Regions from separate parts of the Shewanella sp. 30m-14 genome, predicted to be linked through region 3. Evidence: predicted binding sites of a transcription regulator. Region 3 holds the regulator's gene; each other region holds the start of a gene.

Region 1 (7,544 bases), on a different contig from region 3:
TAGAAGTCACGCTCTCGCAGTGGCATTCAATTAAAGTCAATAGTCACGTCCTCGCAGCGCAGCGTCCTTCTTAGCTTTAAACAACTGGCACACTTCCTGCTTCACCCCATTCAAATGCAGTTTTTTTGACGGGGCCACCATGTCCGCTATTCCAAAACCACAAATCGATACAGCTAATGCGACTGATGCCGTTGGCAAAGCACATGTTGTTGATGTCAATGCTGTAAAGCGTCCACAGCTGGTTGATGTGCAGCAGGCCGCGAATATGTCAAATCGCTTGGATCATATTCTGCAGGCGATGCCTTCAGGCGTGGTGATTATAAATGGCGATGGTATGGTCACCGATGCAAATCCCGTCGCGATAGAACTGCTCGGTAGCCCGCTTGAAGGTTTACGTTGGCTACAAATAATAAATCGCGCTTTTTCACCCCAAGATGATGATGGCCATGAGGTTTCTTTACGAAACGGTCGTAGAGTTAAGCTTGCTATTACTCCGCTAACACCAGAGCCTGGGCAGTTAATTGTGTTAACGGATCTAACTGAAACGCGATTGCTGCAAAAAAACCTGTCCCATCTACAACGGTTATCAGCGTTAGGTAAAATGGTGGCAACTCTTGCTCACCAAGTCAGAACGCCGTTAAGTGCAGCACTGCTGTATGCCTCTAATCTTGCAAGCACCAAGATATCTGATGATGCTAGAAAGCGCTTTCAAGGTAAGCTTGTCGATAGACTTAATGAGTTAGAGCATCAGGTCAACGATATGCTGTTAATGGCAAAAGGACGTCAGCAAGAACTTGATAATATTATTGTTATTGAAGAAGTGGTTGATAACGTGTTGAGTAATTGCCAGCCAATCGCAGAGCAAAAGGCTTGTAAGTTGGTTTTTAATAATGAATCAAAGCAAAAAATTAGAGCCAATGATGCCGCTTTGTGTTCAGCAATCAATAATCTAGTGATGAACAGTATCGAAGCGGGCGCAAACCAAATCACGTTACATGCATTTGATACTAATACGGCTCTACACCTTGATGTCATCGACAATGGCAAGGGGCTGGATGCGGCTATGCAACAAAAGGTATTAGAACCTTTTTTTACTACCAAATCTCAAGGTACAGGTTTAGGTTTAGCCGTGGTGCAGTCGGTAGTGAGTAACCATGGTGGAAAGATGCAGTTTAGTTGCCACCCGGGCAATGGCTGCACAGCTTCATTGAAGTTTCCATTGCTGACAACCATCAAAAATGAGCAAGTACTAGGAGAGAGCCAGCATGTCTGAAGGTAAGTTGTTACTGGTAGAAGATGACGCATCACTGCGCGAAGCGTTACTCGATACCTTGATGCTAGCTCATTATGATTGCGTCGATGTTGGCAGTGCCGAAGAAGCCATTTTGACCTTAAAAAGCCAACGCTTTGATATGGTTATTAGTGACGTGCAGATGGAAGGCGTCGGTGGGATAGGTCTGCTTAATTACTTACAGCAGCACCATCCTAAAGTTCCAGTATTGTTAATGACGGCTTATGCAACTATCGATAATGCTGTTAATGCAATGAAGTTGGGTGCGGTGGATTATTTATCAAAGCCGTTTTCTGCCGAAGTATTAGTTAATCAAGTTTCTCGCTATATGCCGGCAAAGGCTGCTGAAGGCACACCGATTGTGGCTGATGAAAAGAGCTTGGCGTTATTGGCTCTGGCGCAGCGCGTAGCGGCCTCTGATGCATCTGTGATGATTATGGGACCAAGTGGCTGTGGTAAAGAGGTGTTGGCTCGATATATTCATCAAAATAGTCAACGCGCCGAGCAGCCATTCGTGGCGATTAACTGCGCAGCAATCCCTGAAAATATGCTCGAGGCTACCCTGTTCGGCTACGAGAAAGGAGCGTTTACTGGCGCCTATCAAGCGTGTCCAGGTAAGTTTGAGCAAGCACAAGGTGGCACCTTATTACTCGATGAGATCTCTGAGATGGAGGTGGGGCTGCAGGCAAAACTGTTGCGTGTACTACAAGAGCGCGAAGTTGAACGTTTAGGCGGGCGTAAAACGATAAAGCTTGATGTTCGGGTGCTTGCTACTTCTAATCGTGATTTAAAAGCCATGGCAACATCGGGCGAGTTTAGAGAAGATCTGTATTATCGTATCAACGTATTCCCGCTGACCTGGCCTTCACTTAATCAACGTCCAGCCGATATTTTGCCCTTGGCAAGGCATCTACTGCAACGTCATGCATTGATTGCTAATTACAGTGAGTTACCCGAATTAAGCGAATGCGCATCACGACGTTTATTGACTCATCGCTGGCCTGGCAATGTGCGAGAGCTTGATAACGTAATTCAAAGAGCCTTGATTCTATGCACTGCAAAAGAAATAACGGCAGCAGACATTATTATCGATTCAGTAGAATTAGATTTTAACCCTGAAAGCACACCTTTAGTTGTTAATAAACCCGCAGAGCTTGAAGGTTTAGGTGATGAGCTTAAAGCACAAGAACATGTGATTATTTTAGAAACCTTGACTCAATGTAATGGCAGTCGAAAGTTAGTTGCTGAAAAACTTGGCATCAGTGCCAGAACGCTGCGCTATAAGATGGCAAAAATGCGCGACTCAGGAATTCAAATACCTGCTTAAAAGCTAAGACGAACGCTTCGCTCACGGAAGACGGAACGTTCGCAGGATCTCTCACAGAACGCTGCGCTGACGGTACAAGCTGAGAAGGTACAAGCTGAGATGAGAGCACATAAAATAATTTTTTGTAGGTTGGGCTTCAGCCCATCAATCAAGGAGGCACACACAAGGTTTGTCGGGATAAATCCCGACCTACGTTAAAAAAGGGCTAGGAAGAGACGGTACAAGCTTTTCCGGCTTTTTCGTCTCAGCTCTATTCGGCTCTAAATCGTTTATGCTTTAATCGGCTTTTCCGTAAGCGAAGCGTTCCGTAGTGACATTCAATTAAATCAAACAGTCACGTGCCGTTAGGCCGCAGGCCGTTCGTCTATTGTTTTCCCGTCTCTGTTTTTAACGTCTTGGCTTTTTCTCGTTCCCTAGAAGTCACGAAGTGGCGCTCTCGAAGTGACGCAGTCACGTCCTCGCAGCGTAGCGTCCTTCTTGGCACTTCCCCTTCTTTTTACAAACTGGCAAGCTATTTGCTTTATCTCGCTATATCAACATTTTCGTCAAGAAAACGACATGGGAGCTAAGTATGCAAATTGGTGCGAATTCATTACTGCAAGAGATGCAGTCACTTAATGGTCAAATTGGTACTTCAAGCATTCAAACGGGCATTGCGCGCCAGGTTCAAAATACTTCAGGTAGTGATTTTGGTCAGCTGCTGTCGCAAGCTGTTGGAAATGTAAGCGAACTTCAATCAAATGCTGCTAATCTCGCCACTCGGCTCGATATGGGAGATACCACCGTCACTTTATCTGATACCGTGATCGCTAGAGAAAAATCAAGCGTTGCTTTTGAAGCAACCGTGCAAGTGCGCAATAAGCTCGTAGAAGCTTATAAAGAAATTATGAGTATGCCTGTTTAGGCCGTTATTACGTAGAAACAGGGTGCAATAGTGAGTACAGAAATGGTCGTAGGTACAGGTTCTGGTTTAGCAACCAACCCGCAAACATCAGGTGTTCAAGAAGAACATAAGCCTGGCTTAATGGGGTCCTTAGGTGGCGTCGATATGTTACGCCAAGTGACGATGATTTTGGCGCTTGCTATCTGTCTAGCCTTAGCTGTTTTTGTGATGATCTGGGCTCAAGAACCCGAATATCGCCCCCTAGGGCAGATGAGTACCGCTGAAATGGTGCAGGTACTTGATGTTTTAGACAAAAATCAGGTGAAATATGAGATCCAGGGTGACGTGGTTAAAGTGCCCGAGGATAAGTATCAAGATGTAAAGATGATCTTAAGTCGTGAAGGCTTAGATAGTGCTGCGAATAAAGATGATTTCTTATCTAAAGATAGTGGCTTTGGCGTCAGTCAGCGTATGGAGCAAGCGCGCTTAAAGCACAGCCAAGAACAAAATCTTGCCCGTACCATCGAAGAATTAAAAAGCGTGACCCGCGCAAAAGTGATTCTAGCCTTACCGAAAGAAAACGTATTTGCTAGAAACCGTTCAAAACCTAGTGCAACGGTTGTAGTGAGTACAAGGCGCAGTGGTTTAGCTCAAGAAGAAGTCGACTCCATTGTCGATATCGTGGCTTCTGCGGTGCATAACCTTGAGCCCAATAAAGTCACCGTGACCGATGCTAACGGCCGCTTACTTAATTCTGGCAGTCAAGACGGCGTATCAGCTATTGCTCGACGTGAGCTTGAAATTGTTCAGCAGAAAGAATCAGAATATCGCAATAAAGTTGAGTCGATTCTGATGCCAATCTTAGGTCCTGAGAACTTCACATCTCAAGTTGATGTCAGCATGGATTTCACCGCGGTTGAACAAACTGCCAAGCGCTATAATCCAGACTTACCAGCATTAAGAAGCGAGATGGTTGTAGAGAACAATTCCAATGGCGGCATTAGTGGCGGGATCCCTGGCGCCTTATCAAATCAACCTCCAATGGCATCAGATATTCCTCAGGAAGTTAATGCAACAGAATCGGTAAAGCAAACATCGGGTAGTAGCCACAAAGAGGCGACACGTAATTTCGAACTCGATACCACTATTAGCCATACTCGTCAGCAAATTGGCACACTACGTCGTGTCAGTGTTTCCGTGGCTGTTGATTTTAAAAATGCGCCAATGGCAGAAGATGGCAGTGTTAACCGGGTGCCGCGGACTGAGCAAGAACTTGCCAATATCCGCCGCTTACTAGAAGGTGCTGTCGGTTTTAATACCCAGCGCGGTGATGTGATTGAAGTGGTTACCGTGCCATTTATGGATCAGCTTATCGAGGCTGCTCCAGCGCCTCAATTGTGGGAGCAACCTTGGTTTTGGCGTGTGATAAAGCTCGTACTGGGAGCATTAGTGGTTTTGGTATTGATCCTTGCTGTAGTGCGCCCAATGCTGAAAAAATTAGTATACCCAGATAGCGTCAACATGCCGGATGAGCCATCGGTAGGTGGTGAATTAGCAGAAATTGAAGATCAATACGCTGCAGATACCTTAGGCATGTTGCAGCGCCCTGAAGCGGAATACAGTTATGCCGATGACGGTTCTATTATGATCCCGAACCTGCACAAAGACGATGATATGATCAAAGCGATCCGCGCACTGGTGGCTAATGAGCCTGAACTATCGACACAAGTTGTGAAAAACTGGTTACTTGAAGATGACAAATGATATTAGTGTAGAAGCGAAAACGGCGCCTGGCTTTAAGCCCAGTGACTTAAGTGGTATCGAGAAGACCGCCATTTTACTGCTAAGCCTGAGTGAAAGTGATGCAGCATCGATTTTAAAGCATCTAGAGCCAAAGCAAGTGCAAAAGGTCGGTATGGCAATGGCAGCGATGCAAGACTTTGGTCAAGAGAAGGTCATTGGTGTTCACAAGCTATTTTTAGATGATATTCAAAAGTATTCATCGATTGGATTTAATAGCGAAGAGTTTGTGCGTAAGGCGTTAACAGCAGCATTAGGTGAAGACAAAGCGGGTAACCTAATCGAACAGATTATTATGGGCAGTGGTGCCAAAGGTCTTGATTCACTTAAGTGGATGGACGCGCGTCAAGTTGCCACCATTATCCAAAATGAGCACCCGCAAATTCAAACTATTGTTTTATCTTATCTTGAGCCTGATCAAGCGGCTGAGATTTTCGCCCAGTTCCCAGAAAATACCCGTTTAGATTTGATGATGCGTATTGCTAACCTTGAAGAGGTTCAGCCGGCTGCACTGCAAGAGCTTAACGACATCATGGAGAAACAGTTTGCCGGTCAAGGCGGGGCGCAAGCCGCTAAGATGGGCGGCTTGAAGGCGGCAGCCAATATCATGAATTACCTCGATACTGGGGTTGAAAGTCACTTGATGGAAACAATGCGCGAATCTGATGAAGAGATGGCGCAGCAGATCCAAGACTTGATGTTTGTGTTTGAAAACCTAAGCGATGTCGATGATATCGGCATTCAAGTATTGCTACGAGAAGTACAGCAAGACGTATTGATGAAGGCACTTAAAGGTGCAGATGAACAGCTGAAAGATAAGCTACTCAGTAATATGTCTAAACGCGCAGCCGAGCTACTTAGAGATGACCTAGAAGCAATGGGCCCAATCAGGATCAGTGAAGTTGAAGTCGCTCAGAAAGAGATCTTATCTATTGCTCGTCGTTTGAGTGATAGCGGAGAGATCATGCTTGGCGGCGGAGGCGGTGAAGAGTTTCTATAATGACAGAACCTAAAGAGCCTCAAGGCGCCAGTGTGAATACGACTGACGAATTTTCCCATTGGGAACTGCCTGAAGTTAGGCAAGAAATTAATCCCTCCTCGCTGAATATGTTTGGTCGTAACAGCTTGCAAATACAGGTTGACGATCCCATTGAGTCAGAAGTTATTTTGCCGCCAACCTTAAGTGAGATTGAAGATATTCGTGCTCATGCAGAGCAAGAAGGCTTTAGTGAGGGGATGGATAAAGGCTTTAGTGAAGGCCTTGAAAAAGGGCGTTTACAAGGATTAGAGCAGGGCCATGGTGAAGGCTATTCTCAAGGCCAGCAACAAGGCTACGAAGAAGGGCTAAAAACGGCAGCCGAACAACTGCAACGTTTTGAAAGTCTACTGAGTCAGTTCGAAGCGCCATTAGCATTATTAGATACTGAAATTGAAAAAGAACTGCTCGCCACCTCGATGACGCTCGCCAAGGCCGTAATAGGCCATGAGCTTAAGACTTACCCTGAGCATATTTTATCGGCACTACGCCAAGGTGTTGATTCTTTGCCGATAAAAGAGCAAAGAGTCAATATTCGTGTCACTCCAAGCGATGAAGCCTTAATTGGCGAGTTATACACTCAAGCCCAGTTAGAACGAAACCGCTGGGAAATAGAAGCCGATCCAAGTCTAAGCCCTGGTGACTGTATTATTGACAGTGTTCGAAGTCATATTGATATGACGGTAGAAACCCGTATTGGCCATGTTTTTGCTGACCTTGATAAGCACCAACAAGATCTTTTACAGATGAAAGAGCAGCAAGAAGAAGCGTTACTTAAAGCAAGGCAACATAAAGCTGAGCAACACGCCGACTATCATGCCTCAATGACGTCAGAGCTTAACCGCGCGACTCACGAGCAAGTACTTGATGCGTCACAGGAACAAGCCTTAGGTGAGCAGGCTGCAGTGATAGATAATCAGGCCGCGGTGCTAGACAATCAGACTCAAGCTGCAGAACTCCAAAGCCAAATAACAGAACACAGCGAGCAAGTGCCTGCTGGAAGCCACTAAAGCAACTGAAGCAACCGAAGCCACTAAAGTAACTGAAGCAACTGAAGCAATTAAGGTGAACATGCCGACCCGTCAGCACCAATTACGCAATAAGCTGGCTCAACACCAGCAAAAAATCCATCCATTTTTGGTTGAAGCGAGTGGCCAGCTGGTGCGAGTGGTTGGTTTAACCTTAGAAGCCACTGGGTGCCGCGCTG
Region 2 (7,544 bases), on a different contig from region 3:
TTTGCCGACTCTTGTTGAGTTGGCAGCGGATTTAGGTTGGCTGGATTCATATCAAAGTAGCCTAGATACTTGTTATATACCGCTTTGGCATTATGGCTATAAGTGCCGTGATAGCCGTTAGTGTGCCAAGTTTTATAGATGGACTCTGGGATTGTATCTTGAATCGCATCGCCAATATCTTGAATGCCTACGCCATCATTTGCCAATCTCAAGGTTTGGTTATGGACTAATCCGTAGTTATCTCGTTGTAGGCGCAAGAATTCATTGATCTCCTGTTTACCCCAGACCGGCGCTGAGTGAGCGGCAAACAGCACCTCAACATCATTACCAAAGGCATTAATCATCTCGTTAATATCTTTTGACCATTTGAGTGAGTCACGTACTTTCGCGCCACGCAAGGTGTAAATATTGTGCATTCCTTGGTAAGTCAGCTCTGCAGTCCAAAGTGCGTTTTTTGATGGAATGTAGGTGATCATTTCTGATTCAGCCTCAGTACCAGATGCGTCCATAAACACCATTTCTAGACCATCAATAGTGAGTGTTTCCCACTTACCCTCGCCATTTAAGGTGTAATCTGGTGCCACATAAGTGATCTCACCTTTTGATAAGCCTTTACCTAATGCGGCGTCAACAATACCGTGATCATGCTTGCCTAGTGTTGCACCATATTGGTAAGCGGCTCGGCGGCTCATGGCATTACCAGCGAGCACGTTTTCATCAACAATCTCTTTGGTGATGTTATCTGAGCCGTAGACTTTGACATTAGGAAACATCTCTTGTACCCCACGAGCGCCACCAAAGTGATCGGCATGGCTATGGGAGTAAATCATGGCAACCACGGGAAGCTCGCCGTCTTCAGGCAAGTTAGCTAAAGCAAATTTAAGTGATGCCTTTGCAGCTTCTTTAGTTAGCAAGACATCGTAGGCTATCCAGCCATTGTCACTGCGAATAAGGGTTAGGTTCGATAAATCAGTCCCGCGAACTTGGTAGATCCCATCGCTAACCTTGTATAAACCATTCGGTACCATATTGAGCTGGGCTTGGCGATAGAGTGATGGGTTCACTGAGTCGGGAGTCTTGTCGCTGATAAAGGCAAATTCAGCTCTGAGAATGTCGGCTGTGGCTTTATCAAATTTGGCTACGAGGTTTTTTGAGGACTGCTCGAAAGCGCGAGTATCGGTAAAATTAAGGGTGTCCGCTACGGCCTGATTGTGGGCGATAGTGTGTTTAGTCGCATCTTTACCTTGATAATGCACTGTTATGTGATCATGTTCGTGCTGGGCTGCGGTAGCATTGAACGAGAAAATAGAGACGATTGAGATAGCAAGTAGTGTCTGTTTCATAGGATACCCTTTTAAGATTGAATAGGTTCAAAGTGTTAAGTCTCTGTGCTGCCATTAACTTGTGATGCTGTAACGAGACTTTTGCTTGATTGAGGCCAGTATATTGATCTTGGAAGGATTAATAATTAGCGCTAACTTAGAACTTGGTATTTATAATATGAATGAGTGGACCCTCTATGTTTGTGACGACTAATCATGGTTTACTAAAGCGTTGGACTTTATTTTCACCCTGCAATGTTGAAGATTTGAGTTAATGACATAGTCTGATTCGGCTCTGTGATTAGGGCCTGTGTTTAGGCTCTGTGATTAGGGCCTGTGTTTAGGCTTAGTGATTAGGCTCTGTGAATCGGTCTATCAAGATCCGATAGGCTTGGATGTAATATGTTGGGTTAATCTTTTATGGGAGCGAGAGTGTCTTATGTCACAGCAAAAAGCATTCGATCTTAATCTATTTCGGGTTTTTACTGCCGTATATCGAACGTCATCATTTAGCCAGGCTGCAGAGGAGCTCGACTTGACGCAGTCCTCAGTGAGTAACGCCATAGCCCGGTTAAAAATAATAGTCGGAGAGGCGTTGTTCATTCGGGTGGGAAGAGGAGTGAAACCCACCGCCAGTGCGATGAATCTGTATCAACAATTAGCACCAGCAATGTCAACGATTGAACAGGTGGCGACGAGTTTTGAAGCATTTGATGCCCACTCAAGCGAGCGTACCTTTTATGTGTATGCGAGCGAGTCGGCGATACAACTTCTGCAAGGCTTGGTTGAGCAAGTCTTACATGGCCTTTCAATCAATATTGTATTTCGTGAACCGCCGTTAATAGAGGAAGAGTTGCAGATGGATCTGCAGCTAGAGAAAATCGACTTAGCACTGGATATCTGGCTACCCGAGTCGACATCGTTTAAAAGTCAGAAGGTGATGCAGGATAAATTGGTGTGTGTGGCAAGAAAAGATCACCCACGGATCAATGGCACAATGACCCAGGATCAATATTTTAGTGAAAAGCATATTATTTTTAAAATGCGCCGCTATAACTTAAGTGTTGCCGAACTGCTGACTAAACATGTTTTACCGGCGAGACAGATGCACAGTGAGCAATCATCGATTTTAAGTATGATGGCAGTGGCCTCTAAAAGTGATGCACTAGCTATCGCCTCTAAATCCTATACTGATGAATATGCAGCCTTGTTAGGGTTACAGGTATTTGAGTTGCCCTTTGATGTGGAGCCTATCGAGTATTACATGGTATGGAGTCACAAATTGCAGCTAAGTCCGGCGAATATCTGGCTTAGGGATACGTTAAATTTAGCCATTGAACTTAGAGGACTGGCTTGAGGGACGGGGGCTTTTTACTTCTGTGTTGATTGATTTCATACGGGAACAAGCATTCCACCATCTCTTTGCCTGAATGAGTTAGCCAAAAAACACTCTAGGTAGATCACTTTATTATACTGGTTGGTATGGGTGTAAAAAATGCCTGTCAGCTCATGCTGTACAGGCATTTTTAAAGCCGAGATACTTACTGTCTGGCTAGACGTTGGTTCTCTGCCGGATGTTCAAAGTCGCTGCGATACGGATTGATATCTAAACCACCACGGCGAGTGTAACGGGCGTAAACGGTTAGTTTCGCACATTGGCAGAAACGTTTGAGATCAACGAAAATTCGCTCAACACATTGCTCGTGAAACTCATTATGCTGTCTAAATGAGATGAGATATCTAAGTAACTTCTCACGGTCAATCTTTGGCCCTTGATAGCGGATCATCACTGTGCCCCAGTCTGGCTGTGAAGTGATTAGGCAGTTTGATTTTAACAAGTTTGATGTCAAGGTCTCTGCGACAATCGCTTTACTATCGACGCTGTCAACTAAGTAGTCAGGGTTGAAGCTATAGTCATCAACTTCAATATCTAGATCATCGATACAGGTACCCGGTAGCTCTACAATGCGCTGGTGGCTAAACTGTTTCGGCTCGATAACTTTAACAGTGACTTCGCCATCGGCGCAGGCGCATAAATCTTGGGTTAAGCGCTCTTGTACCGCTTGCAGGCTATCGAATCGAGTCTGGTTATAGCTGTTTAAATACAGCTTGAACGATTTAGACTCGATAAGATTCTTACTATCAAAACTGAGACTAAACTCAGCAATAGCCACCATAGGCTTGCCTTTCGCATTTAACCAGGAAAGCTCATAGCCAGTCCAAATATCACTGCCATGAAACGGCAATTCTTGAGTCAGGCCAATAGCATCACGGTTTAACTTACGCGGCACGCCTTGAAGTAAAGATGCATCATACTGCTCTTGATAACCTGTCGACTTTCCAAGCGTTAATTCTGAAAGTTCGGGTGCGTTACTATAGGGATCATGATGTTGTGTCATCAATACGGTTTCCATGTCAAAATAGACCCCTATTATAACTGATTTTGGAACTGGCTTAAGTGTCTTCTTTACCCGCTTTAGATCTTTTTTTATCTAAATATCAACAAGCCTATGTAGAAAAGCTTGGTGAGCAGCCTCGATATTACGCCCAGCAGCAAGAGTCTGACTGCATTACGAGTGAACCTGATGCCGATGAAGCGGTTTTTTGGCAAGCTGTGATCAGAGACGAGCCTGGTCAGTTTGATAATGTTGAAACAGCACTAGAGCTTAGCTTGACCCCTGAAATTAATGCTTTTTATGGCCGTCACTTTTCTGCGCCGCTGTTTTTTGACTCAAAGTGGGGCACTGGTGAGCTTATTCAAGTTTGGAATCAAACAGACTTTGAATACTTGCAGCAAAATATCATTGGTCACTTAATGATGAAGAAGAAGCTTAAGCAAGAGCAAACTTGGTTTATTGGCGTTCTCGATGAAGCTGATAACATGCTGACGGTGAATAATGCCGACGGCAGTGTGTGGATTGAGATCCCAGGTGAAGCGCAGAGTACTATGCTTGCTAAGTCGTTGAATGAATTTATTGAGCAATTAACGCCCAGAGTGACGCCGCCAGTAAAGCTGATTGAAGAGTCTATGCCAGAGCTCGATCACCCAGGTATTTGGCAGCGTATGAAATTAATGTGGCGCAATCTACGCGGCAAGTAATCGATTTATTCATTGTATAAAGAAAAATGGCTCAATATTAATTGAGCCATTTTTTTATGGGGAAATTTATAGCAAAGCTATTTTTTTAGGAAAGCTATCGAGCTTTATAAGTGATCCCAAGAGATATTAGACACGATGCGGCAGGTCTCGCAGCGAAAATGAAACATATCTAATAATGGCTCATCGAGTAACCAGTCTTTGCTACCACACTTAGGGCAGGGGCGCTGCTTTTCAACGGCAAGGCTTTCACCGCCAACGCGGTACAAGTAATAATAAGTTGGAATTTGGGTTAGGTATTCAACTCTGCCCCGTAGATCCCAGCCACGTCTAAAGAGGTCACTTTGGTGGCTAGTTAACTCTTCAAGCGCTGCAAACTCAGCCTTGGTTGCAGCAGCCATTTGCAGCTCATCACAGGCTTGCCATTCAGTTTGCCAACGGATCAGGCGTTTATGGTCGCCATTGGCTGTCGCTGGGATTTGATATAACGGGATAGGCTGCAGGGTATCGCCGTTTCGAAGCGGTGAGCACATATGCACATAACTGGTATATAACAGCTGCCAGCTAGGAGTCTCTTGACTTGAGACCTCAGAATTAATGTCCTGGCCGATATACTTCTCTCGTGGGGCTAATAGCTTGGCTTCGGTCAGTTCACTGAGTGCTGTTTCAACCCATGGGCTGTTGAAGCGCTTAGATAAGCTACTTTTCTCTGGCGTTAGCAGCCTGACTTTAAATTCGCCATCGTTAAAGGCGACGGCAAATTCACGGCCTAAAATTTGCCCATTAGCGCGATACGCTTCAAGTAAGCCATTAATCGCTTTTTCTGCGGCTGTGATTGTAGTGTTATCAAAGCATTCAAATCGTAACTCAATCACATGCATTAGATATTGTTTCCTTCACTGGTATTTTGGTGTGTTTTAACTTCACTAAGTTGCTGCTTTAGTTCGCTATACTGCTGTTTTAGAACACTGAACTCACCTTTTAACAGGCTAAACTCTTGCTCAAGTTGAGTGATTTTATTTGCTTGCTCTGAGTGACTTAATGCGGCGTTGTCATCGCTTTCCTTTGCAGTGGATATCAGCGCCGACAAGGCTTTTTTGTCTTCATTACTCATGGATTTAAACTGTTGCAACCCTTGGATCAATATAGGCATTGCTATGCTATTGCCGAGTTTAGTCTTTATGAGTGCCAGTGTTGCGGCTTTGCCTTCATCATCGAGCCTTTTGGCGGCAGCTAGTACTTGTTCTATTGGACTCATGGTTCGTCAAATTCCTTACTCGTTAGCATTTTCGTTAATCTATTAGCGAAGCTAAAACGATGAAATTAATAAAGTATTGTTAAAACAGTAACTTAGTGTTTGGCATGTTAATTGCTTTTTAAATAAAATCAAAACAATGTTAATACAGGAAGTTAAAGTGAAAAATAATTTATTAGGTTTAGTGTTTTTTGGGATTGCAAGCTTAGGGCTAACTGGCTGCGTGGTCAACGTTGGTGATGGCGGTTCAGAGAATGGTTCATGGGAAAAGGTTCAGGATAAAAACCGCGACAATTTGTCAAAAATCTCTCTTGGTATGTCTAAGAACCAAGTAACGACGCTAATGGGAACGGCTGATTTTAATGAAGCATACATTCAGCAAGATAAAGAGGTATACGTGCTTTTTTATCGAACTCAACGCACCCATGGTGATGGCAAGACTACAAAGGATGAATGTACACCTGTGGTGATCAGTAATAATGCGGTAGTAGGCTGGGGAGAAATGGCCTACAGCAAAATTTAGATCGCAATAGGCTTATTTTCTTAAAAGGGTGTCCAGCTGGTCGATTATTTCAGTCCACTGGGCATCTTCATTAAACGATTCAACTAAAAAATGTTTCTGTGAAGCTGTCCAAAACGGCGCTTCATGTAGCCGTACGTCAGCTGCTAATCCATGTTCAGCAATGAACTTTTCAATGGCTTCTTCATGACTTTCTAAACCCATTTGTAAAAAGAGTTGGGTGAGATCTTGTGGGGTGGTATCCATAACATATTTTACCTTGCGTTAATGATTTCTCGCTTTATCTCAGTATGGACGATAAAGCGATTTATCGGCAAAACCGTCACTCATTTTTTGACATTGCGCTTTGGAATTGATTATTAATTGCACTTTTCTAAGGGCTTGCTACATTGGAGTTGTGTGATGGAGAACAAGGAAAATAACAATGGAAAATCAAACCATGGAAGAATGCCGCGCAGTTTACTTAACCGCTGAAGATTTACGCATTGCAGCCTCTATTCTATATAACGCCTATCATGATGACCCTTTCTTTTTAGAAGCTTTATTTAATGGCGATAAAGCGCAGTACGAACAAAAACTTCGAGGTGCGATTCGAGAAGAACTTAATGAGATCTGGCAGCAAGAACAGGCACTAATTGGTATGTTTGCTGGAGAAAGATTGGTAGGTGTTGCTTGTATCATGACTCAGCAAATACCGTTAGGTGAGGCGCGTTATTGGCATTGGCGTTTAAAAATGCTGTTAAGTACGGGCTGGCAATCGACTCAGGCACTTATTCATAAAGAAAATCAAATAATCGATAATTTGCCGAGTAATCAATGTGGCATTTTGCAATTTATTGCGATAGCAAATAACGAGCAAGGCAAAGGCTATGGTAGCTTACTGGTAAAAGCTGTTCAAAGTTGGTGTGATGAACAGCCGCATCTTGATGGCGTGGGTGTTTTTGCCAGCACGGCATCTCATATTGGTTTGTTTGCTGCACATGGCTTTGAAAGTCTAGAGCAGTTAGCGATTGGAAAAGTAAGCGGAGAACTACTGTTTTATCGAGGGCTGAACAATGAGTAAGCGCTTTGAGTCTTTTTGGGAGTTTTATCCTTTTTACTTGTCTCAACATCAGCATCAAACCTGTCGAGCTTTGCATTATGTAGGTAGTAGCCTAGTTATCTTAACGATGATTTATGCCTTATTGAGTGGTCAATGGTGGATGTTATGGCTGTTACCTGTAATTGGCTATGGCTTTGCTTGGATAGGCCATTTTATTTTTGAAAAAAATCGTCCCGCAACATTTGAGTATCCCTTATACAGTTTTTTAGCTGATTGGGTAATGCTATTTAGGGCGTTAACTCATAAAA
Region 3 (7,544 bases):
GCAGAAGCATTAAAAGTCATGGATACTAAGAGTATTAATGGTTTAATCGTGATTAACGACAAACAACAGCCTGTTGGCGCATTAAACATGCTAGATATGGTCAAAGCAGGAGTAATTTAATATGTCCAAGCAAGGTTTATACGGCCCTATTAGCGATGTAGTCTGGCAAGCAGCCAGCAAGATAAAACTACTCATTTGCGATGTTGATGGCGTGTTTTCCGACGGCCTAGTCTATATGAGCAACAGCGGTGAAGAACTTAAAACATTCCATACTCGTGATGGATATGGCGTACGCTCAGTATTATCTAGTGGCATCCAAGTGGCGATTATCACCGGTCGTAAATCACAAATCGTTGAAGACAGGTTTACCGCTCTAGGCGTTACCCACATCTACCAAGGTGTCGATAACAAGTTAGCCCCCTATAATGAACTGCTATCACTTTATAATGTTAGCCCTGAAGAGGTCGCTTATATTGGTGATGACATGGTGGACTTGCCCGTTATGCAGCAGGTTGGTCTTTCCGTTTGTGTGGCCGATGGTCACCCATATGTAAAACAACATGCAAAAATGACCACCCATATTAAAGGCGGCCACGGCGCCCTACGCGAACTCACTGATTTACTACTATTAAGCCAAGACAAGTTTGACTCAGCTCATGGGATGAGTATATGAACCGCGTCACCCTTGCGATAATCGCACTTTTTGGCACTGCACTTTTGCTCTATTGGCAAGTTCAGTCTAAAAAAAGCGAGCAGGAGCTGAATATCGATACAAGTCAGCGACCCGACTATATTATCGATGATCTACGTAGCATCGAATATAACGAGTTAGGCTTCATCAATAGCGAAGTAACAGCGAAACACATGGAACACTTTGATAGCGTCAATATGACCTATTTTACTGAGCCTGTTTATCTCATTTACCCTGATGATGGCCTAGCCGAATGGCGACTTAAAAGTGATAAAGGCAGCCTGAATAAAGTCACTGGCAAGGTAACGCTAGAAAACAATGTTATTATCGACTCGATTAGCCCAGAAGAGCCGATACAGACGTTAAGCACCAGCTATTTAGATCTTGATTTGAATACTATGATCATGACGTCAGATGAAATTATCCACGTCACTGGCAACGAATTCGTCATTCAAGGTGTAGGCTTATATGCCGACCTGAATGCCCAGAGCGTAAAACTAATCAGCCAAGTAGAAGGTATCTACGAAGCTCAGTAACGCCAACATATTGAACAATTTTACACTCATACTAGCTAAAGAAAACGCTTTAGCTGAGTAGAAGGACGCTATGAAATACAATCAATCTATCCTTGCAGGCCTATTTTGTCTGCTCAGTTTCAGCTCTGTTGCTAAAGTTGATGACCTGATGCAAGAGGTGAAAATTGCGGCCGCTAGCCAAGAAGCTGATATCAAGAATAATCAGGTTATCTTTTTTGGGCCTGTCGAAGTCACTCAGGGCACAATCAAGATGAATGCCGATAAGCTACGGGTTTTCTCAAAAGAAGATAAGAGCGGTAAAACGCTTGTGGCGACTGGTAACCCAGCCACTTACACCCAAATAATGGATGATGGACGCCCGGCAACGGCTAGCGCAAAAGAGATCCGCTACGAACTTGCTACGCGCACACTCACCTTAGTCGGCGAAGCCACCCTAGCGCAAGACGGTAGCCAGGTCACAGGTAACCGCATTAAATACAACATCAGTTTGCAACAGCTTATTGCAGAAAGTACTGGCAAGGGCGATGACAGAGTTATCACCATTATTCAGCCTGAAACCTATCAGGAAGAGAAACCAGAATCGCCAGCGAAAAAGCAGGAACAGCAATGAACCAAATCACCTTAAAAGCGGTCAATCTTGCTAAGAGCTATAAAAATCGTGCCGTCGTACAAGATGTTAGCTTAACCGTAAAGACAGGTCAGATTGTTGGTTTGCTTGGCCCAAACGGTGCAGGAAAAACAACGACATTCTACATGGTGGTTGGCCTAGTACAGAGTGATAAGGGTAAGATCTTTATTGATGATGACGATCTTACGCTCGATCCTATGCATTTACGCGCCCGTAAAGGTATCGGTTACCTACCTCAGGAAGCCAGTATTTTTAGAAAGCTGTCAGTACGTGACAACATCATGGCCGTCTTACAGACTCGTCATGACATCAATAACGAGCAACGTGAAGAACAACTTGAGCATCTACTCGAAGAGTTTCATATCACTCACATTCGTGACAGCCAAGGTATGGCATTGTCTGGAGGCGAACGCCGCCGGGTAGAAATTGCTCGGGCACTCGCAGCTAATCCAAAGTTTATCTTGTTAGATGAGCCGTTCGCGGGTGTTGACCCCATTTCAGTTATCGATATTAAAAAAATTATTGAACAACTTAAGAGTCGCGGTCTGGGCGTACTGATCACCGATCATAATGTTCGCGAAACTTTGGACGTTTGTGAGCGTGCTTACATAGTAAGCCACGGAAATCTGATTGCTGAAGGTACACCTGCCGAAATCTTGGACAACCAACAGGTTCGAGCGGTGTACTTAGGTGAACAATTCAGGCTATAGTTAATTCACAGTATGGAAGCTGAAAAACTCAATATGGAATTATTTCCAAAAAAAAATCAACGTGTTGAGTTTTTGAGCAACCTTCGCCAGTTCAACGAGCTTTAACGTTTAACTACAGTGTAGGGAATAGCGGTAAAATGAAAGCGTCACTCCAGCTCAAAATGGGTCAACAGCTCACTATGACTCCCCAGTTACAACAGGCCATTCGCCTGTTACAACTGTCTTCTTTAGAGCTGCAACAAGAGATCCAACAAGCATTAGATTCTAATCCGTTACTGGAGCTAGATGAAGAGCAGTCAGATGGCGATATGATCAACGATGAAGATCACTCTGTAAATGACTCTAATAGTGAACTCACCCAAGATAGCGCAAGCGTTGACACCTCCGAAGCCCTCACCCAAGATTCCATGCCCGATGACCTGCCTATGGATACCACTTGGGATGAAGTCTACACCGTTTCCTCTAATGCTAGCTCAGGCGTAAGTCGTGAAGATGACATGCCATTCCAAGGCGAGACTAGCGAAGGCTTATATGAGCATCTTGAGTGGCAAAAGAACCTCACCCCATTTTCAGATAACGATCTTGCTATCGCCACCGCGATTATTGATGCGATCGATGAACGAGGTTATTTAACCCAGAGCTGTGACGAAATTCTCGAAGCGATGGGCGATCCTGAAACTGAACTCGATGAAGTCGAAGCCGTTTTAAAACGAATTCAACATTTTGATCCTATCGGTGTTGCCGCCCGCAACTTAAGTGAATGCCTACTTATCCAGCTAGCACAATATGCCGCAGATACACCGCACATTGAAAATGCAAGATTACTGATTAAAGACTATTTAGACCTTATTGCGGGGCGTGATTTTAGGCAGTTAATGCGTAAAACCAAACTCAAAGAGGATGATTTACGTGAGGCGATCACACTGATCCAAACTCTTAACCCAAGACCTGGGCTTGCCATTGCACGCAGTAAAGATGAATACGTCATTCCCGACGTGTCTGTCAGCAAGAAAAAAGGTCGCTGGGTGGTAGAGCTAAATCCTGACTATATGCCTAAGATTAATGTTAATCAGCATTACGCATCAATGGCGCGTAGCACAACGAATCAGGCCGACGGTCAATTTATCCGTGGCCACCTGCAAGAAGCTAAGTGGTTTATAAAGAGCCTGGAAAGCCGCAACGACACCTTATTGAAAGTGACAAACTGTATCGTCAAATTCCAGCAAGGCTTTTTTGAGTTCGGTGAAGAAGCCATGAAACCTATGGTACTCAATGACATTGCCGAAGCTGTTGAAATGCATGAATCTACCATTTCACGCGTTACCACACAGAAGTACATGCACACCCCAAGGGGCATTTTTGAACTAAAATATTTCTTCTCAAGCCATGTGGGTACCGACGATGGCGGAGAATGCTCATCGACAGCAATTAGGGCATTTATTAAGAAATTAGTCGCAGCTGAAAACCAGAGGAAACCGTTAAGCGATAGCAAAATGGCCCAGCTTCTGGCTGAACAAGGGATTAAAGTTGCTAGACGTACGATTGCAAAATATCGAGAAGCGATGCTGATCCCGCCCTCAAACCAACGTAAGAGTTTATAACTCAAAATTAGGCACATGGAGGATCGATAATGCAAATCAACCTGACAGGACATCACATCGAAATCACCGATTCACTACGCGGTTATGTAGAAGAGAAATTTACAAAGCTTGAACGACATTTCGATCAGATCAATAATGTGCACGTTATTTTGAATGTACAAAAAATGCAGCAGATTGCCGAAGCTAAAATTCACCTTAAAAAAGGGGAAGTATTTGCTATTTCGGAACATGCAGATATGTATGCTGCAATAGACTCCCTGATCGATAAACTAGATCGTCAGGTTATTAAACACAAAGAGAAGCTGACTAAACACTAACGATGGAACTAAGTACCATCCTGCAGCCGGAGTGCACTACCTGCGCCACTCCGGGCAGTAAGAAAAAAGTACTGGAGTTAATCAGTGACATTGCCGCTGTCCAGTACCCAACCCTTTCTTCACAAGAGATCTTTGAAAGTCTCTTGGCACGAGAGAAAATGGGTAGCACGGGAATAGGTAATGGTATAGCGATTCCTCATGGAAGGCTGTCGAATATAGAACGTCCAGTTGCAGTATTAGTTAAATGTGAAGTTCCTATCCCATTTGACTCATTCGATAAGCAGCCTGTCGATATTCTATTTGCTTTATTGGTGCCATCTGATCAGTGTGAGCAACATTTAGCAACACTGTCTTGTATGGCTGAAAAACTCAACGATAAAGCGGTGGTTAAGCAGTTGAGAAAGACCAGCAATGAATCAGAGCTATACCAAGTCATTACCCAATAGCTAACTACTCAGGTCTTTAAGTTATTTATTTTTTACACAAAAGGTAAATGATTTAAAGACCTAAGTAATTATTACAGCAATATTATTTATTCTTATTCACCCGCTCAACTTCTTGCTTTCAGCCTTAAAAAAGTTAATCTATACACTTACACAATATAACCACAAAAATCATACATTTTGTTTAATGTCTATCAGGTAATCATACGATGAAGCTTGTTTTAGTCTCAGGTCGCTCCGGTTCAGGTAAGTCCGTTCTATTAAGAATGCTAGAAGATCTCGGCTATTATTGTGTCGATAACCTGCCCTTGCCAATGATGGGGACCTTACTCAAAGAGCTATCGGGTAACACTAAGCTTGTCGCCATCAGTGTCGATATTCGTAACCTGCCAGAAAAGAAAGATGAGCTGGTTAAGCACCTCACTTTTCTGCCTGATGGGGTTGAGTTATTAAGCTTTTTCCTTAACTCAAGCGATGAAGTGCTACTTAAACGTTATAACGAGACCCGTCGTCTGCACCCTTTATCGCACGATAACATTTCGCTTAAAGAGGCCATTGCGCTAGAAGGTCGCTTGCTAGAGCCGCTAGCCAACATTGTCGATCATTATATCGATACCTCAAATCTCAACATTTACGATCTTAATGATCAGGTGCGTGAGATCCTACTTGGCAATCTTGATAAAGAGTTGATGATCAACTTCGAATCGTTTGGTTTTAAACATGGTATGCCAACCGAAGCTGACTTTATGTTTGATGTACGTTTTTTGCCAAACCCACATTGGGAGCCCGACCTGCGCCCTATGACTGGGCTCGACCAACCAGTACAAGATTTCTTAAATGAACGCCCAATGGTCAACCTGTTTATTAAACAGATTGAAGATCTACTCGAAACTTGGTTACCCGATCTAGAACGTAACAACCGTAGCTACCTTACCATTGCGATTGGCTGTACCGGTGGCCAACACCGATCGGTTTATATCACTGAGCGCCTTGCTGCTCACTTCAAAGATGGCAAACATAAAATACAAGTCCGCCACCGTGAGCTAAAAAATGCCGACCATTGAACGTGAAGTTACCATCTGCAATAAACTAGGTCTTCACGCTCGCGCTGCCACAAAACTCGTTGTTTTAGCCTCCGAATTTGATGCTGAGATCACCATCATTCAAGGTGAGAAACAAGCCTCGGCTACAAGTGTACTAGGCTTATTGATGTTAGAAACAGGAATGGGAAAAACGGTACAACTCGTTGCAACCGGGACAGACGCCCAAGCAGCGCTCGATGCCATTTGCCAATTAATTGATGCCAGATTTGATGAAGATAATTAATTCGTTATTTTCCTAATGAATTTCCTAGCTACCGCACATAAATACTCTTGAGTTACGTTATGATAAGCGCCTTTAAAACGACCCAGTGAGGGAGCTATGCCGATTGAAGTCTTAGATAATCAAACAACTGACCAACGTCTCAATCAGCTGACTCAAGCATTAGGCAACGGTATGTTTGTCCACGTCCGCAACATGTTGCAGGATATGGCTGCAACGGACATTGCTTTTATTCTCGAATCTTCTCCACCTCGTACTCGTCAAGTGCTATGGCAACTGATTGACCAGGAACACACAGGTGAAATCCTCGACGAACTCGGTGAAGAGCTTAAAGACAGTCTCATTGCTCAGATGAGTCCAGAGCGCGTTGCAAAAGCCGCCGAAAACATGGACACCGATGACTTAGCCTATATTTTGCGAAGCCTGCCTGACAGCATCTTTAAGCAAGTTTTGCAGTCAATGACCAAGCAAGATCGCGTGCGTGTCGAACAAGCGCTGTCATACCCTGACGACACTGCTGGCAGCTTGATGAATACCGATACGGTTACCTTAAGGCCAGACGTCAATATCGACGTGATTTTGCGCTACTTGCGGATCCGCGGTGAACTTCCGCAAGCCACAGACATGCTATATGTGGTCGATAAACAAGACAGCGTGTTAGGTGGTGTACGTATTGCAGATCTGCTGACCTGTGACCCAAACGCCTCAGTACGTGAAATAATGGTGTCGGATCTTGAAGGGATCCCTATTGGCATGTCTGACAGCGAAGTGGCGCAGCTATTTGAACGACATGACTGGGTGTCGGCCCCCGTTATCGACGCTGACAACAAGCTACTTGGCCGTATTACCATCGATGACGTGGTCGACGTTATTCGTGAAGACGCCGAACACTCTATGATGGGCATGGCAGGTATGGACGACGATACTGATACCTTTGGTCCAGTATTAAAAAGTACCTTTCGCCGCTCACTATGGTTAACCGTTAACTTATTCGCGGCATTACTCGCGGCATCAGTCAGTAATATGTTCGAAGGCACGATTGAACAATTTGCCACGATCGCGATTCTGATGACTATTGTTCCCAGTATGGGCGGCGTTGCTGGTAACCAAACTTTAGCTCTGGTTATTCGCGGTATTGCCCTTGGCCAAATCGGTAAAAGCAATTCTCGCTGGTTGATAGGTAAAGAGCTCGCCATTGGCTTCCTCAACGGCTTGCTGTGGTCTGTTCTCGTTTTTGTCGCTGTATGGATATGGAAAGGCGATATCGCCTTGGGAGCCTTGATTGCTGGCGCTAT
Region 4 (7,544 bases), on a different contig from region 3:
TGAAAAATAGATCAACACATTACGGCAAAAAATAATATCGAACTTGCCTAGTAAGGTATAACTTTCTAGCAGGTTATGGGCGCGAAAATTGACTAAGCGCTTAACGTTGTCTTTAACAACCATGTTGCCTGAGGGCAAAGCATCAAAAAACTGACGTTTGCGTTCATCAGACAAACCACGACCTAAGGCAAGATTATCGTATTGCGCATTTTTACAGCGCTCAAGCATAGAGGGTGACAAATCTGTTGCCAGAATACTTGCACTGGCGGGTAAGCTGCCAGGCTTGCGCTGTTGATGCTCTAATATTGTCATGGCTAACGAATACGGCTCTTGACCTGAAGAACAGGCTGCAGACCAGATTTTTACCGGTCGGCCTAAACGACTAAATGTGGGTAAAATCGTACTCGACAATAACTCGAAAGGATAACGGTCGCGAAACCATAAGGTTTCATTTGTCGTCATAGCATCGATAACTTCAGTGCGCAATTGGCGCTCAGTCGGTTTCATCGAATGCTTAACCACGTCTGATAAGGATGGCAAATTATATTTGCCCATAAGAGGTGCTAGTCGGCTACGCACCAGATACTGCTTATTTTCTCCCAACACAATACCGCTGTGCTGTTCTAAGAATAATCTAAATTGATTGTACTCATTCTCAGCAAGAGATTTATTCGCCACTCTAATATCCTAATTCAGTAAAACAAACCACAGTGGTCAATCAACATCGACCACGGGTAAAAACGAACGCAGGTTTATACCTTAGCATCAACACAAACACAAGCAAGCTATGGTTTATGCTGATACTAAATAACGGCAACTAATGGCAACTACAGGCTTAAATGCTTGTTTACCGCTGCGGCTAACTCATCAGGGTTAAACTTAGCGATAAAATCGTTAGCCCCCACCTTTTGCACCATCGCCTGATTAAACACACCGCTTAATGAAGTGTGTAATACCACTTTAATGTTTCTTAGCTTAGGATCATCACGAATTTCGGCGGTTAAGGTATAACCATCCATCTCTGGCATTTCAATGTCAGAAATAATCAATGGGATCTCAGTTGATACGTCATCAAGCTCTGCCGATATCGCCCGCAGTTTATTCAACGCTTCTCTACCGTCTTTGGCTGTATCTATTTGTAAATCGAGCGAAGTGAGCGCGCGAATAATTTGCTTACGAGCGACCGATGAGTCATCAATCACCATAATGTGGTAATGCTTATCACGGTCAATCGTTAAGGCATCATCCAGCTCTTTACTGGTGTTAGTGTTAACGGGTGAAATTTCATCAAGAATTCTCTCAACATCTAAAATCTCAACTAATTCGTTTTCAATTTCAGTCACCGCGGTCAGATAAGAGGATTTGCCCGCCCCTTGTGGTGGCGGCATAATGGCTTCCCAGTTCATATTAATAATTCGCTCAACTGAACTGACCAAGAAGCCCTGCACACTGCGGTTATATTCTGAGATAATAATGAAGCTGTTTTCAATATTCTCGATTGGACGACCACCGGTTGCCGCACTCAAGTCAATCACCGAAATCATCATACCGCGAACATGAGCAACGCCGCGCACCTTGGAGTTCAATTTTGGTAAGTTTGTTAAAGGTGGACACTGCAACACCTCTTTGACTTTAAAAACATTAATACCAAATCGTTGACGTCCATTTAGCTTAAATAACAATAATTCTAGGCGGTTTTGTCCAACCAATTGAGTCCGTTTATTGACTGATTCGAGAATATTCGACATACATTTTTTGCCTTGTACCTACTCATGTAGGCGATATCTATTTCAATTTAATTAGTGTGTGTAAATAGTCGTTATAATTTGGCTACACTCGGTGTATTTCACACAAGGTTTCACGCCATATTTCACACAACCATCACTTTTAGGCACATTAATTGCTTACTTGGAGCTATCCAAGCGAGTACGGCCTTTTCAGTCAAACTAATGACGCCAACCAATCCAAAAGGATAAAGATGACTGCAGTTCAGCACATAACACAATATTGTCGCATATTAGCGAATCAAGCCACTGCATTCATTATGAAAATCTACTTTTGCATCATTTTAGTTGTACTTTTGACCCCAATGGCGGCAACTGCCACTACAGCTGCCAGTATTCCATCTGTATCGACCATTTCTCAATTAGCTATAGCGGCTATTGAAGAAAAAATTGAAGCGCCTGATAAGGCAAAGATTAATATCAGCCCTCAGAGCCTAGATACGCGTGTCAACTTACCCAACTGCTACTTACCCATCACCGCCGAAATCGCCAGCGATCGTGCTATCCGCCGTAACAATACAGTTAAAATTAGCTGCAACAGTCCAGATTTAAGTTATCCATGGCAGATGTTCTTATCGGTAAGAGTGGAGATCCTGTACCCTGTTGTAGTCGCAAAATCGACCATGGGGCCGGGTGATCTGTTATCTAGAGACGATATTGCACTCGAATATATTGAGCAAACCACTTTGCGGGGCCAACAGTTTGAAAGTATCTCCGAAGTGATAGGGGCGAGATTAAAACGACGTGTCGCACCGGGGCACCCCATTTTTGCCAACCAACTCTGTATTGTGTGTAAAGGCGATAGCGTGTCGATATATGCGCGCTCTGACAATTTTGAAATTAAAACCGTTGGTGAAGCACTGCATGATGGCAACGTGGGTGATAAAGTTCGCATAAAAAATAGCCACTCCCATAAAAAACTCGATGCTCGCGTCACTGGCGTTGGCCAAGTCGAAGTAAGAATGTAAGAATGTACGAATAGAAGAATGTAAAAAGTCCTAAAGTAACCAGTGATGCTGCCGATAGCATGGGTAAGAAACTCTTTTTTAACTGTTGGATTTCAAAATGGCTATTGATATTAAACAAGTAAACCCTCACGCCAATACGCGAATTAGTACGGGTGCGAGTACCAAAGCAACATCAGCACAAACTGCGCCAACAACACCCACTCCCGCCGCACAGAAAGGCGACTCGGTGTCGATTACCGCACAGGCTCAACAGATCCAAAATGTACAAACTAAGATGGCTGACATGCCAGAAATAGACCAAAAGAAAGTAGACGAAATTAAAGCCGCAATTGCCGAAGGGCGTTACAAAATCGATCCAGATAAGCTTGCAAGTAACATCGCAAACTTTGAAAATAATCTTAAAGATTTAAAGTAAGCGCTATGTGCTAGCTTATGTGCAAAGTAGGACATAACGGGTCAAAGCAGCGAACTCAATAGAGCGAAAATTAACAAGGCCATTATGACAAATTTATCTCAACTCCTTAGCTCACAACACCAAGTGTTGACTGAGCTAAACGCGGTTATTAGCCAAGAAAAACAAGCCTTGCATGCTCAGCAAGCCGATGTTTTGTTGTCGTTAGCCAGCACTAAGGCAAACCTATTGGCTAGCCTTAAACAAAATGATGAGATGATTGCCGTTCAGCCTGATCTAGCCTTATTAAAAACCGATCCTACATTATCTACACAAGTGACCGACACCAAAGTCTTATTAGCCGAGTGCCAACAACTCAATGCTGAAAATGAGTCACTGATTGAATTAAGTTTAGCCAGCTTAAATCGATTCTCACAAGCGCTACAGGTAAGCCGAAATGCGTCGAGCCTAACTTACGATGGCAAAGGAAAAACCTCTAGTATTTCAACGCTTGGAAATAATTTAAAAGCTTAACGGTTTTAAATGAAGGACGCTTCGCTGCGAGGACGTGACTTTGTCTCAATTGAATGTCACTTCGAGAGCGTCGCGTTGCGACTTCTAGATCCTAGGTTAAAGCTAAGACAGGAAACGCGAAGACGAACGGCCTTCGGCCTTACGGCAACATGACTGTTTAATTTAATTGAAGGTCACTACAGAACGCTTCGCTTACACAAAAGCAAAGAGCCTAGACATTACAGAGCCCACCGTAACAACTAACATAACGTATCATCGCAATTGTAGCTTGAGCTGTAGCTTGAGCTGTAGCTTCGGCTTTAGCCCATCAAAGCTTACGTATCACTTCAAAACTGACGGCATAAAGGCCGACCTACTTTATAAAGAAGGTACGAGGAAAGGCAGGTACTAGGTTAAAGCTAAGACGGGAAACGCGAAGACGAACGGCCTTCGGCCTTACGGCACGTGACTGTTTAATTTAATTGAAGGTCACTACGGAGCGCTTCGCTTAAGGAAAAGAAAAACGACGGCATTAATGCCGACCTACGAAAAAAGAAGGTTCTAGGTTCTAGGTTCTAGGTTCTAGGTTCTAGGTTCTAGCAAAGCATAAAGATCAAAGCAATTGCATAAATAAAACCAATGCAAGCTTTTGACTTTTCTTGCGCTTTTCCTAGGACCTAGAAGCGAAGCGTCCTCGAAGTGAGCCTGCGAACGCCCTGCCCCTTAAAAATACGTAATTTCTTTCACTCGTTGCGAGCGGTGTTGCTGCTGATATAGTGCCCATACTTGCTCAAAATCTAACTCTAGTTCCGTCACATAATGCTCACCAGCAGGATAACTTTTTACTATTTTAGCACCACGAATAACGCCCGATACAGACGCTTGAATTTCATCACTAGATAACATCCAGTCACTCATCTGGCTACTTGCACTCAATTGTTGACCATAAACCTGCTCTGCAAGTTCGCGATACGCCGCAATTTTCGAGGCTTGCATTGCCATTAATACACGCTGAGAATGTTCAGCTGCAGGTTGAGTGTCCAGCGGTGCATAACCGATTGCGCTCAACTTGGGAAAAGAGCGTGGCGCCTCTGTTTCATACTGCACATAGCGGTCTTGTGCCGAGCATGCACAAAGGGTTAACGCGGCACATAAAATAACGGCTTTCATCTATTTATCCCCTACTATTTTCACCGATTGCAGCCCGCCTTGGTTATTGCGATAAAGTAACCCATTTTCTGACACTACCTTTTCTGAAACGCGAATATAACCAGGCATCGCAGCGGCATTAACAAAACCTTGCGCCGCCGATACCACACGGTTATTAGTCACATTGACGATTCGGCTATTAATTGCCACCCCTTGGGTCGATAAACTCATCGTCGAAACCACCACATTCTCAACCGGTAAGTCTGAGGACAATTGCTGCCAATCACGACTCATAATAAACTCACCATCAGCAGTGACCTTAAGGGCATCACTGACATTAATATCAACTAAATTGAACTGATGATCATGTAACGCCGCAATCAAACCTTGTTGATATTGCAAAGCAAGCGCATTGGTCGATGTCATATCTGATACCAATACCGGGGTTGCCACCAGCAATGGCTGATTTGGGCGCAAGCTGTCGTTTTGCCGAACCAGTTCATTGGCCATCTGTTGAGACAAATGATTTATCGCAGCGGTATGCGGCAAACCATAACCGTTAGCCATCTGCTGCTCAGCGGGATTATCGCCCTCGGTGCTTGCACAGCCGATAGTCAGCAGTAAAGATAGAAAAATAATGGGCTTATACATGTTTAAACTTCCTATCAGACGTTAATCACTACAACGAGTTGCAGTAATCGTTCCGACCTTATCCGTACGCATAAATGCTATTAAATTCATATCGGCAAAGCAGCCCAAAACTTTATCTATTTTGGCCCTAAACTTCTCAGACCTAGCTCAGTGTCCTCTTCTACACAGCTGTTAATAAAAAATCATCGAGTACTCCTGCTAAAGGATAGCCACAAATCTGCCGATACAGGCACGTTAATTGCTTAACTCATTGCTAAAAGGCAGGTTTGTCAGTTATCCGGCACAAAGCTATGCAAAAAGCTATGTCAAACAAATATGCAGAGTAACTATGCACAATAACCATGCCATCAATTTCTCGAAAACTGGACAGGTAAGATGAAACCAGCGCTATATTCAATCACAGCACTCGTGTGCTTAATGTCATCCGTTGTCACGTTGCCAGCACAAGCCAAGTGGATCACTGCCAGTGGCCAAGCAAAAATTACCGATAACAACGTCACTCAAGCAAGAGAAAACGCCATTCACCAAGCCGTAAGTTATGCCACGTTACAGTCCGGTGCACGCTTTAGTAGCCAACAAACCGTCAGTAACGGCCAATTAATCAATGACACTTTTGCCATGGCACATCAGGCGCAAAGCCAAAATGTTGAACTTATCAGTGAGCGTATTGAAAACAATGAAATCACCGTCAATGTTCGTATCGATATCATTGAACCGCTCAACGACACTTGCCAAAGTAGCCAGCTTAAAGCGGCCATTTTAATCCCCCAGGCATTAATCAAAGACAGAACCCAGCTTAGAGTCGGCAATATTGGTCTGTTCGAGCAAAACCTGTCAGAGCGTTTAGCCTTCACGCTAGAGCAACACTCTAACAGTAGCTTTCCACTGACCCATGCCAATGAGCGTTTAGACATAGACCAAGCTTTAATTGATGTGCGTGGCTATCGCTTACCTAGCTGGTTGAGTGAGATAACAGACAGCCAATATATTCTGCTGCCAGAGATCATCGATATATCAACTGAAGATTTCACCAGTACCCTTGGGCTGTGGGACAACGACCCCATGCGTAATTTTCAAATTCGAGTATCGCTCTTTCATGGTATTAGCGGCGAGAAAGTCTGGAGTCAACAATACAGCCAAGCGGCAGAATGGGAGTTTAAGCGCCAGCAAACGGTTAACTCTAATAGCACCAGTTTCTGGAGTTCTGACTACGGCCAGGTAATTGATCAAATTTTGGCTCAAGTTAGCAATGATTTAGATAACAGCTTAAATTGCCGCCCACTACTCGGTCAGGTGGTATCTAAACAGGCCGATAGGATTATCCTCAACCTAGGCAGACGCCACGGCATTCGAGTCGGTGACACGCTTCAACTAGTATTGCAGCAAAATATGCCCGATAGACTCGATAACATGCGCGCGGTGGCAGGAAAAAGTAAAGCGACCATCACCATAGATCAAGTGACAGAAGAAAGTGCTACAGCGGTATTAGATGGCATCGCCGCATCGCTCAATATTCAAATTAATGACTTGGCGATAAAGCTATAACTGGAGCAGGCTTAAGCCTGCACTAACTGAACGACAGGACTGCACTAAAATGACTGGCTAACATTACTGGCGTAAATTGCAGGTTAATCACTAAATAAATGGGATTAGCCTGCAAAATGCTCAGCCGCAGAACATTTATTAAGCAACTAAATTTAAAGACTTTTCATCAGCTCTTTTCATCTAGTGTAAAACCAGTATAATCAGCATCGTCTCCCTATAGCTCAACAGGATAGAGCAGTCGCCTCCTAAGCGATCGATCGGGGTTCGAGTCCCTGTGGGGAGACCATATACACTCCTTTGTATATGCTATTCAATAAGCACCACCGTCTTAAACGTTTCAGTATCTAAAATAAAATTTCGCTAGATTAAACAAGCTTAAGCTAAGTAGGTTGTTTACGATGGGACTTTGAGCATGCACTTTATCTATTCACGTTCTGCTTTACGCGCAGGATCATTTTTCATTTAAGTTTGCTCAAATAATACTGCGCGGCGAATATTATCGCGATGACTAGATTTTCACACAGGCAAAAATAGCGTTGCCTG

Evidence for each region. The regulator sigma-54, encoded in region 3, starts transcription at its own class of promoters, with help from an activator protein. The targets are predictions, from matches to a motif close to GTTGGCACGNNNNTNGNNT.
Region 1: the regulator sigma-54 is predicted to act here: its motif matches at 3,121-3,139, upstream of fliE (flagellar hook-basal body complex protein FliE).
Region 2: the regulator sigma-54 is predicted to act here: its motif matches at 5,776-5,794, upstream of ACVBIU_RS09485 (DUF3192 domain-containing protein).
Region 4: the regulator sigma-54 is predicted to act here: its motif matches at 5,495-5,513, upstream of ACVBIU_RS12620 (FlgO family outer membrane protein).

Annotation. Positions count from the first base shown of each region.
Region 1 is NZ_JBRILW010000015.1:33,473-41,016, reverse strand. It holds gene ACVBIU_RS12495 (sensor histidine kinase) at 140-1,273, shown strand; gene ACVBIU_RS12490 (sigma-54-dependent transcriptional regulator) at 1,266-2,618, shown strand; gene fliE (flagellar hook-basal body complex protein FliE) at 3,190-3,522, shown strand; gene fliF (flagellar basal-body MS-ring/collar protein FliF) at 3,565-5,265, shown strand; gene fliG (flagellar motor switch protein FliG) at 5,255-6,301, shown strand; gene fliH (flagellar assembly protein FliH) at 6,301-7,347, shown strand; gene fliI (flagellar protein export ATPase FliI) at 7,409-7,544, shown strand, end outside.
Region 2 is NZ_JBRILW010000010.1:66,125-73,668, reverse strand. It holds gene ACVBIU_RS09515 (alkyl/aryl-sulfatase) at 1-1,343, opposite strand, end outside; gene ACVBIU_RS09510 (LysR family transcriptional regulator) at 1,762-2,679, shown strand; gene queF (NADPH-dependent 7-cyano-7-deazaguanine reductase QueF) at 2,864-3,721, opposite strand; gene syd (SecY-interacting protein) at 3,781-4,422, shown strand; gene ACVBIU_RS09495 (Zn-ribbon-containing protein) at 4,527-5,300, opposite strand; gene ACVBIU_RS09490 (hypothetical protein) at 5,300-5,677, opposite strand; gene ACVBIU_RS09485 (DUF3192 domain-containing protein) at 5,814-6,197, shown strand; gene ACVBIU_RS09480 (DUF2789 domain-containing protein) at 6,210-6,440, opposite strand; gene ACVBIU_RS09475 (GNAT family N-acetyltransferase) at 6,619-7,257, shown strand; gene ACVBIU_RS09470 (Mpo1-like protein) at 7,250-7,544, shown strand, end outside.
Region 3 is NZ_JBRILW010000005.1:11,360-18,903, forward strand. It holds gene ACVBIU_RS05160 (KpsF/GutQ family sugar-phosphate isomerase) at 1-120, shown strand, start outside; gene kdsC (3-deoxy-manno-octulosonate-8-phosphatase KdsC) at 122-673, shown strand; gene lptC (LPS export ABC transporter periplasmic protein LptC) at 670-1,227, shown strand; gene lptA (lipopolysaccharide transport periplasmic protein LptA) at 1,298-1,837, shown strand; gene lptB (LPS export ABC transporter ATP-binding protein) at 1,834-2,565, shown strand; gene ACVBIU_RS05185 (RNA polymerase factor sigma-54) at 2,703-4,166, shown strand; gene hpf (ribosome hibernation promoting factor) at 4,196-4,483, shown strand; gene ptsN (PTS IIA-like nitrogen regulatory protein PtsN) at 4,486-4,929, shown strand; gene rapZ (RNase adapter RapZ) at 5,136-5,990, shown strand; gene ACVBIU_RS05205 (HPr family phosphocarrier protein) at 5,977-6,252, shown strand; gene mgtE (magnesium transporter) at 6,349-7,544, shown strand, end outside.
Region 4 is NZ_JBRILW010000015.1:59,667-67,210, forward strand. It holds gene ACVBIU_RS12590 (CheR family methyltransferase) at 1-684, opposite strand, end outside; gene ACVBIU_RS12595 (chemotaxis protein CheV) at 828-1,748, opposite strand; gene flgA (flagellar basal body P-ring formation chaperone FlgA) at 2,045-2,752, shown strand; gene flgM (flagellar biosynthesis anti-sigma factor FlgM) at 2,850-3,167, shown strand; gene ACVBIU_RS12610 (flagella synthesis protein FlgN) at 3,252-3,677, shown strand; gene ACVBIU_RS12615 (LPP20 family lipoprotein) at 4,380-4,826, opposite strand; gene ACVBIU_RS12620 (FlgO family outer membrane protein) at 4,827-5,456, opposite strand; gene ACVBIU_RS12625 (flagellar assembly protein FlgT) at 5,832-7,001, shown strand; tRNA gene ACVBIU_RS12630 (tRNA-Arg) at 7,212-7,287, shown strand; gene ACVBIU_RS12635 (class I SAM-dependent DNA methyltransferase) at 7,510-7,544, opposite strand, start outside.